DNA from 2 places in the Planococcus sp. APC 3906 genome. Region 1 is predicted to be linked to the other one. Evidence: riboswitches for the same ligand, from Rfam matches in the RefSeq annotation. Region 1 holds a riboswitch; the other holds the start of a gene.
The links. A riboswitch is a leader RNA that binds a small molecule or an ion and turns the genes downstream of it on or off. The one in region 1 is predicted to bind S-adenosylmethionine.
Positions count from the first base shown of each region.

Region 2: another riboswitch for S-adenosylmethionine. It lies ahead of QMA09_RS05110 (MetQ/NlpA family ABC transporter substrate-binding protein); the one in region 1 lies ahead of QMA09_RS05785 (2,3-diketo-5-methylthiopentyl-1-phosphate enolase).

Region 1 is NZ_JASDCW010000006.1:114,362-118,782, reverse strand. Features, by position in the region: gene QMA09_RS05790 (2-hydroxy-3-keto-5-methylthiopentenyl-1-phosphate phosphatase) at 1-492, opposite strand, end outside; gene QMA09_RS05785 (2,3-diketo-5-methylthiopentyl-1-phosphate enolase) at 498-1,712, opposite strand; SAM riboswitch class I at 1,792-1,901, opposite strand; SAM riboswitch class I at 2,426-2,580, shown strand; gene mtnK (S-methyl-5-thioribose kinase) at 2,658-3,842, shown strand; gene mtnA (S-methyl-5-thioribose-1-phosphate isomerase) at 3,842-4,421, shown strand, end outside.
Region 2 is NZ_JASDCW010000005.1:161,352-165,772, reverse strand. Features, by position in the region: gene QMA09_RS05125 (hypothetical protein) at 1-9, shown strand, start outside; gene groES (co-chaperone GroES) at 211-495, shown strand; gene groL (chaperonin GroEL) at 565-2,196, shown strand; SAM riboswitch class I at 2,369-2,494, shown strand; gene QMA09_RS05110 (MetQ/NlpA family ABC transporter substrate-binding protein) at 2,598-3,422, shown strand; gene QMA09_RS05105 (acyl-CoA dehydrogenase family protein) at 3,464-4,421, shown strand, end outside.

The DNA of each region.
Region 1 (4,421 bases):
GCTTTGTGCGCCGTCCTCAAGCAATTGGCGGATGATCGAAGGCTTGCAGCAGCCGCAGCCCTGGCTCGTACATTGCTCGTCGCAGCCGTTTGGAAATTCAAGGCGGATCGACTCTCCCGAGAAATCCGCTCCGTTGCAATAAACCCCTGAAAAAGGGCCGAACGGTTTAATGAGCGGGTGGACAAAAAAGTCGATGCCTCCGCTGACGACATAAAGCGGAATTTCACGTTCGCGCGTGTAGGCGACAAAATCAGCAAAACCTTCGCGGATTTGCGCCTGCTCCAGAACAAATTCGATCACTTCATCTTTTTTGGCGGCCGGCAGCAGCGAGAACATTTGCGCCACGCCATCGCGGATGGAGATTTCCTGGGACAGGATTCGGTCTTTTATTGGAGTCCATCCCGGTGGATCAAAATGCTGAAGGATGGCGATGATGTTGTCTGAGTTGGTGATGGTGCCGTCAAAATCACAGAAGATGACTGTTTTATTCATGCTTATTACCCCCACATATCCAATGCTGTTTTTAATTCGTGATGGTGTTTGGCGGCTTCGTCAAGTGACTGTCCGTTCAGCACGGCGTCAATTGCCTGGCGGAATGCTTTGCCGCCGCCAGCCGCGCCGTCCGGATGGCCATGGACGCCGCCGCCTGCGTTGATGATGCTGTCAGTGCCGAAATCTTCGAACAGCTGTGGCACAAGGCCGGGATGGATGCCGGCTGAAGGCACCGGGAAAGTGCGTTTCAACGGGCTTGCTTTCACCAGTTCTTCGCCAAGCGCCAAGGCCTGGCTCTTTTCAAGTGCAACACTGCCGTAAGGGGAGGGGAACAACGAGAAGTCCGCTCCGGCAATGCGCGTCAATTTGCCGAGTGCGAGTGCGGTCGCCAACCCATAAGTCGGAGAAGAAGTGAAAGCGCCGCTGAATGCCGGATGGGCCATCAATGGGAGCCGGATGTCCGGGTCTTCCGCCAATTCCTGCAGAACGTCGAGCCCGTAAGCATGGACATTGAACAGCAGCGCGTCAGCCCCCCGTTCCCGTGCTTTTTTCGCTTTGTCGCGAAGCGTGGACGTGCGGCCGGAAAGATTCACGGCATACAAGGTGCGGTGGCCGGTTTCCTCGAACACAGCCTGCAGCACTTCTTTGCCAGCGGTAATCCGCTGTTCGAATGGCGTCAACGGATTGTCAAACAGGATTTCGTCGTCTTTCACAAGATCGACGCCGCCGAGCGCCTGCTGCCGCAGCTGGGCTTTCAAAAATTCCAAGTTCCGGCCGATTACGCCTTTGAAAATACTCATCACAAGCGGCCGGTCCTGGACGCCAATCAAACTGCGGACGCCTTCGATGCCGAATTGCGGCCCAGGGAAATGCCCGAGCAGTTCATCGTCGAAAGCTAAATCGAGCAGCTTCACTTCGCCGTCGAGCGACAGCTTTCCGAACACCGTGGTCAAAATGGCCGGCAGGTCCGGCGAGAAATTCGCGCTCGGATACGAGATTTTCGCTTCCGCGCGGATCAGTCCCGGGTTCAGCGGATGCGGTGCATCTTCAAACTCGGTGACCCAGATTACTTCACCTTTATGCTGTTTTAATTGCTCCTGCTCGAGAAGCGGCAAATCAGTCCACGAACCGATCGTCAAGCCAAGCGCGATGCCTTCCGCCTTTTTTTCAAATGAACCGGGTTTTCCGTAAAGTTGGTATGTCGCTGTCAATCTGCTCAAATCATCCACACTCCGTTTAAATTAATTGGAAATAGAAAAAAACCTCTTCAAACAAGAAGAGGTTAATGGGCTTAACAACTTCTTATTTCTCAGCCTGTCAAACGGGCTGCAAGAATTAGCACCGTGTCCATTGCTGGACCGGTTGCCGGGTGTCATAGGGCTTGTCCCTCCACCTGCTCTGAATAAGAATGCGTATTCAATTGGTTTCGCTATACAAAGTAATTCTGATTATTCCACGATTAAAACTTTCTGTCAATAATTATCTGTAAATTGTGGGTGAGGAAAAGTGGGATATTCGACCGATATTCCGCAAAACAGCTTCGCTTGCCGCGGGCGAGCGCCAAGCCTCCTCAGTCGCTTCGCTCCCTGCGGGGTCTCGGCTGTCTCGCTTTCCCGCAGGCGTCTCCGCTGTTTTGCTCCATATCTCGAGAGTCTATAGCAACTTCAGAAAGTGTATCTTTCGTGTTCTTTGTTAAAAGAAATGAAACACTATTATAAGTTTTAACATTGAATGAAGCGGAAGGCGGCGACACCTGCGGGACTAGCCTGTGCTGAAGACCCCGCAGGAGCGAAGCGACGAGGAGACTGAAGCCAGGCCCGCGGTAAGCGTCCGCCTGAAGCGAAACGAAAAGGAATATTGAAAAAAGTTATTGACACTCAATTCTGAATCGTGATAGGATTCTTTTCAAACAGCAAACACATATGCAACAACACTCTTATCAAGAGCAGGCAGAGGGATATTGGCCCTATGACGCCCAGCAACCGACCGTAATACCTTCGTGAGAAGGGGCGCTTCAGCGCCGGGATGAAGATCCCGCAAGGCACGGTGCTAATTCCATCAGAAATATACATTTCTGAAAGATAAGAGGCAGGGAAACTATATTTCTGAGCCTCTTTCTTTTGGGAAAGAGGCTTTTTATTTTGCATTCGAAAGGTAGATGACATATGGCAATAGCAGCTAAACAATACGAAGAATTGACAATAGAAACGGCGGTGGCGCTTGCGAGAACGCATTATCCATTCCCGGAAGGCGCGGCATTGCAATGCGACGAAATCGGCGATGGCAATTTGAATTACGTGTTCCGCGTGGCGGACCCGGAAAGCGGCAAGAGTGTGATTTTGAAACAGGCGCTGCCGTATGCGAAAGTTGTCGGCGAAAGCTGGCCGCTGACCTTGCAGCGCGCGCAGATCGAGGCGGACGCCCTTCGGAAACACGGCGAGTTCGTGCCGAATCTGGTGCCGGCGGTATATGCCACGGACGCGGTTTTGGCATTGACGGTGATGGAAGACTTGTCGCATTTGACGATTGCCCGTGAAGGCTTGATTGCCGGAAAGGCGTATCCGCAGCTGTCGACGGACATCGGCGAATACTTGGCGCGCACCTTGTTCCAGACATCGGATTTTGCGCTTCACCCTTTTGAGAAGAAAAAGCTCGCTGCGGCGTTCTCGAATCCGGAGCTTTGCAAGATCACCGAAGACCTCATTTTTACAGATCCGTTTTTCGACAATGAAACCAACGATTTCGAACCGGAGCTGAAAGGGGCTGTGGAAGCGTTATGGGCCAACAAGGCGCTTCAGCTGGAAGCGGCGAAATTGAAGTTCAGCTTTTTGACCGAAGCGGAAGCGCTGCTGCATGGCGACCTCCATACCGGCAGCATCTTCGCGAGTGACAGCGAAACGAAGGTCATCGATCCGGAATTCGCTTATTACGGGCCGATCGGCTTTGATGTCGGCTTATTCCTCGCCAATTTGATTTTCCAATCGCTGACACGCAAGGGGAATCAGCGCAAAGTGATCCTTTCGCATATTGAACGGACATGGGAAACGTTCGAGGCGCGGTTCACGGACCTTTGGGAAAACAAAGGCATTGAATCTTTCCAGCAAACGGCAGGCTACCGCGAGTTCATCATCGAGAAGATTTTCCGGGATGCTTTGGGCTTTGCGGGCTGTGAATTAATTCGCCGGACGATCGGCTTGGCGCATGTAAAAGATTTGGACGGCATCGAAGACGACAGCCGCCGCATCGAGTTGAAGGAGCGGGCATTGCAGTTTGGCGAAAAGCTGATTTTGCAGCGTGCTGAAGTGAAGAGCATCTATGAAGTGACAGCGTTGATCGGGGAGGCGGAATAATGGCAATCCCGTTATCAATTTCCTGGCAAGACGGCAAGCTGACGATTTTGGACCAGCAGAAACTGCCGCATGTAATCGAGTACGTGGCGCTGGAAACCTTGGAAGATGTCTATGACGCGATTTTATCGCTGAAAGTGCGCGGCGCACCGGCAATCGGCATCGCCGCTGCATATGGACTGGCGCTCGCGGCGGTGCGACACGACACGGAAGAACTTCAGACCTTTTTCCACTTAGTCGAAAAAGACGCGGCGCACTTGGGCAGCTCGCGCCCGACAGCGGTTAACTTGGTATGGGCGCTGGATCGGCTGACAGCGAAAGTGAAGGAGGCTGCCACCGTAGAGCAGGGGAAAGTGCTGCTGCTCGAAGAAGCGGTGCGCATCCACGAAGAAGACGAAGCAGCGTGCCGGAAAATCGGCGAATACGGCCTGGCTTTATTGGAAGGCAAAACGCGCGTCATGACGATTTGCAACGCCGGTTCCATCGCGACTGCGAAATACGGCACAGCGTTGGCGCCGTTTCATCTCGGAAGTGAAATCGGACGGCAATTCGAAGTGTATGCCTGCGAAACGCGTCCGGTCT
Region 2 (4,421 bases), on a different contig from region 1:
GCGCCGTGATCTCTGCGCTCGAACATTTTAACGCAATAAAGCAGACGGCAGAAGAACGAAGAGAGAAATGAGTGCAGGGCTTTTTAAAAAAAAGAGAATGTTTTGACTTGCAAAAGAGAGGCGGTTTTATTAAACTGAGAAGTGGGTTAGCACTCGAGTGTTGAGAGTGCTAAGGAAAATTATTTAGATAATCTGAGGAGGGTGTTTCAATTGTTAAGACCATTAGGAGATCGCGTAATTATTAAGCTTATCGAAGCTGAAGAAAAAACTTCAAGCGGGATTGTATTGCCGGGATCGGCACAGGAAAAACCGCAGGAAGGCAAAGTGATCGCTGTTGGCAACGGACTTATCCGCGACAATGGACAGCGCACTGAATTGGACGTCAAAGAAGGCGACCGGGTCATCTTCTCGAAATATGCAGGATCTGAACTTAAATACGAAGGCAACGAATACTTGATCTTGCGCGAAAACGACATTTTAGCTGTATTAGGCTAAGCCATATATTCCCGCAATTTGCGGGCGATACATTAGAACACGTTAACTAGATAGAGGAGGAAACTAAACATGGCAAAAGAGATTTTATTCAGCGAAGATGCACGCAGCCAGATGCTGCGCGGTGTTGATAAATTGGCAGATGCAGTGAAAGTGACACTTGGGCCGAAAGGGCGCAACGTTGTACTTGAGAAGAAATTCGGTTCGCCCCTCATCACGAATGACGGCGTAACGATCGCGAAAGAAATCGAACTTGAAAACCCGTTCGAAAACATGGGCGCGAAATTGGTGGCGGAAGTCGCTTCTAAAACGAATGACATCGCAGGAGACGGTACGACAACGGCAACGGTGCTTGCGCAGGCAATGATCCGTGAAGGCCTTAAAAACGTCACTGCAGGCGCGAACCCTGTCGGCATCCGCCGTGGGATCGAATTGGCTGTTGAAAGCGCTGTGGAAGGCTTGAAAGCCGTTTCCCAGCAAATCGAAGGAAAAGAATCCATTTCACAAGTTGCGGCAATTTCTTCTGGAGATGCTGAAGTGGGCAACTTGATCGCTGAAGCGATGGAGCGCGTTGGCAACGACGGCGTTATCACGCTGGAAGAATCACGCGGCTTCACGACGGAATTGGATGTTGTGGAAGGCATGCAATTCGACCGCGGCTACCAGTCGCCATATATGGTGACAGATTCGGATAAAATGGAAGCGGTCCTTGAAAACCCGTTCATCCTTGTCACTGACAAGAAAATCGGCAACATCCAGGAAATCCTTCCAGTGCTTGAGCAAGTTGTTCAGCAAAGCAAACCGCTATTGATTGTAGCGGAAGACGTTGAAGGCGAAGCGTTGGCTACATTGGTCGTCAACAAATTGCGTGGAACGTTTAATGCTGTAGCTGTTAAAGCTCCTGGCTTCGGCGATCGCCGCAAAGCGATGCTTGAAGACATTGCTGCACTTACGGGTGCGGAAGTCATCACGGAAGACCTTGGCTTGGAATTGAAAACAACGAACATCACACAGCTTGGCCGTGCATCGAAAGTTGTCGTATCGAAAGAAAACACGACAATCGTTGAAGGCGCTGGAGACCAGCAGAAGATTGTTGCCCGCGTGGCGCAAATCCGCAACCAGCTGGAAGAAACGACTTCAGAATTCGACAAAGAGAAATTGCAGGAACGTTTGGCGAAACTTGCCGGCGGCGTAGCAGTCATCAAAGTCGGAGCGGCTACTGAAACCGAATTGAAAGAACGCAAATTGCGCATTGAAGATGCTTTGAACGCAACGCGCGCAGCAGTAGAAGAAGGAATCGTTGCAGGCGGTGGTACAGCGCTTGTCAATGTCTACAATAAAGTCGCGGAACTTCTTGAAACAAGAGAAGGCGACGAAGCAACAGGCGTCAAAATCGTTCTTCGCGCGTTGGAGGAGCCAGTACGCCAAATCGCAACGAACGCAGGCCTTGAAGGATCGATCATCGTTCACCGCTTGAAATCGGAAGAAGTCGGCATCGGCTTTAACGCAGCGAATGGCAAATGGGTCAACATGCTTGAAGAAGGAATCGTCGATCCTACTAAAGTGACGCGTTCAGCACTACAAAACGCGGCATCTGTAGCAGCGATGTTCTTGACGACTGAAGCAGTTGTCGCAGACATCCCAGAACCAGCAGGTCAAGGCGGCGGCATGCCTGATATGGGCGGCATGGGCGGCATGATGTAATTCATCAGCCCTTCCAGAAAAAATCCCTTTCACTTAGTGAGAGGGACTTTTTCTATTTTAATGGATAAAATATTAAATTGATTTCTTCTAAGTGTATTGTAATAAAATGGATCGTCTGTTATTGTATTAATCATATCAGATTACTCGGCATTTAATTTCGAGTATACATAAATTCTTATCTAGAGAAGTGGAGGGACTGGCCCTTTGAAGCTTCGGCAGCGGAACTAATTGGAAACAATCCAATTTGTAACTGTGCCAAATCCTGCAAGTGCCTTAGACAGCACTTGAAAGATGAGAAGAGCCGGACCGTGAGCCCCTCTTCTTAGTTATGGAGAGGGGCTTTTTTCTATTCAAGGGAAGGCCAGAAGCAACGAAAAATGAAAAGTAGGGAGAGATAGCAGATGAAAAAGCATTTAATTGGTGTGTTGGGGGTTGCAGCATCCCTGTTGCTAGCAGGTTGCGGAAATGATCAAGCATCTGGAGAAGATGCGAAAGAAGTGCGGGTTGGATTCGGAGTGGGCACGTACGAGCAGCAATTCAAAGAAGGCATTTTGCCCATCTTAGAGGAGAAAGGATACACCGTTGATACGACAACCTTCTCCCAGAATATGCAGTTGAATCCGGCAATGCAAGAAGGTTCAATTGATGCAAGTATTTTTCAGAGTACCGCTTATATGGAAGGAATGAATGATGAATTAAACATGAATATGACAGGTATTGCTTTCGTGCCGAGTGCCCCTCAAGGATTATATTCAGAACAACATCAATCCTTGGATGAAGTGGAAGACGGAACGACTGTAGGGGTGCCGAATGATCCGGTAAACCAGGAAAGAGCGGTGCGTATTCTTGAAGAGTTGGGATGGGTGACTGTCTCATCTGATGCAGGTGTGACTGATTTTAACCTAAAGGGTGTTGAAACAGCCGATTACGATATTGATATCAAAGTATTAGACCCTGCTCAAATTCTAGTATCGCTGCAGGACATTGACTTTGGTGTCGTCAATGGCAATTATATTGCCAATGCTCCGGACCGGAAAATTACAGATGCCCTCAAGATTGAAGATACACCTGAACAGCATCGGATCGTTGTAACGATTGATGAAGAAAATGAAGATGCAGAATGGGCGAAAGATTTGAAAGCAGCATATGAATCAGAGGAATTTAAGGAATACATCGAGTCGAATGAACAGTATGACGGGTTCATCTTGACAGAGGAATGGAATTAATAACTAAGAACGCGGGTTAGAAAAAGAAAGGTGAAGTGTATATGGATATCACAGCAGCTAATACTTTTGAAGAGCGTTTGCAGATACTAACACGTACGGTTTCCTCCTTCTCAGAGAGAGCGGCCGAAAATGATCTTGAAGGAAGGTTTCCATTTGAGAATTTTAAAGAACTGAAAGCAATCCATTATCCTTCATTGACGATTCCGTTGGAGTATGGGGGAGCGGGCATCTCGTTATATGAGATGCTGCGCTGCCAAGAAGTGATCAGCAAGGCAGATGGGTCCACAGGATTATCCATCGGCTGGCATATGGGAATCATTAAAGATCTGGGAGAAAAGAATAGATGGAAAGAGTCTACGCTAAAAACTTTATATGATGATGTCAGAGAAAATGGGACGTTGATCAATAACTGTGCGACTGAAAAACAAACAGGAAGTCCGACAAGGGGAGGAAAACCTTCCACAACGGCTAAAAAGGATGGGTTGCATTGGGTTATTAATGGCAGGAAGACGTTTACAACAATGGCTCCCGTATTGGATTATTACAACGTAACAGCGACGATTGAAGAGACAGGTGAAATTGGATTTTTTCTCATTCCACGGTCAAAAGCGGGAGTAGAAATCGAAGAAACCTGGGATAGCATGGCGATGAAAGGCACAGGGAGCCATGATTTGATATTGAATAACGTCAAGCTTGAGGAAGACTCATTAGTCGAAATTCTCGAACCCGGAAAAAAACAGGCAGCTGGATGGCTGCTTCATATTCCGGCATGCTACCTCGGCATTGCACAGGCAGCACAGGATTATGCCATCAGTTTTGCAAAAGAATACTCGCCGAATAGTCTTAACGGTCCAATTATCGAGCTGCCGAATGTGAAACAAAAGATTGGTCAAATCGAATTGGAATTAGTCAGAGCGAGACATTTTTTATATTCTGTGGCGAAGCAGTGGGATGAGTCGAATGAAGAGGAACGATCAAAGATGAATCCGGAATTGGCAG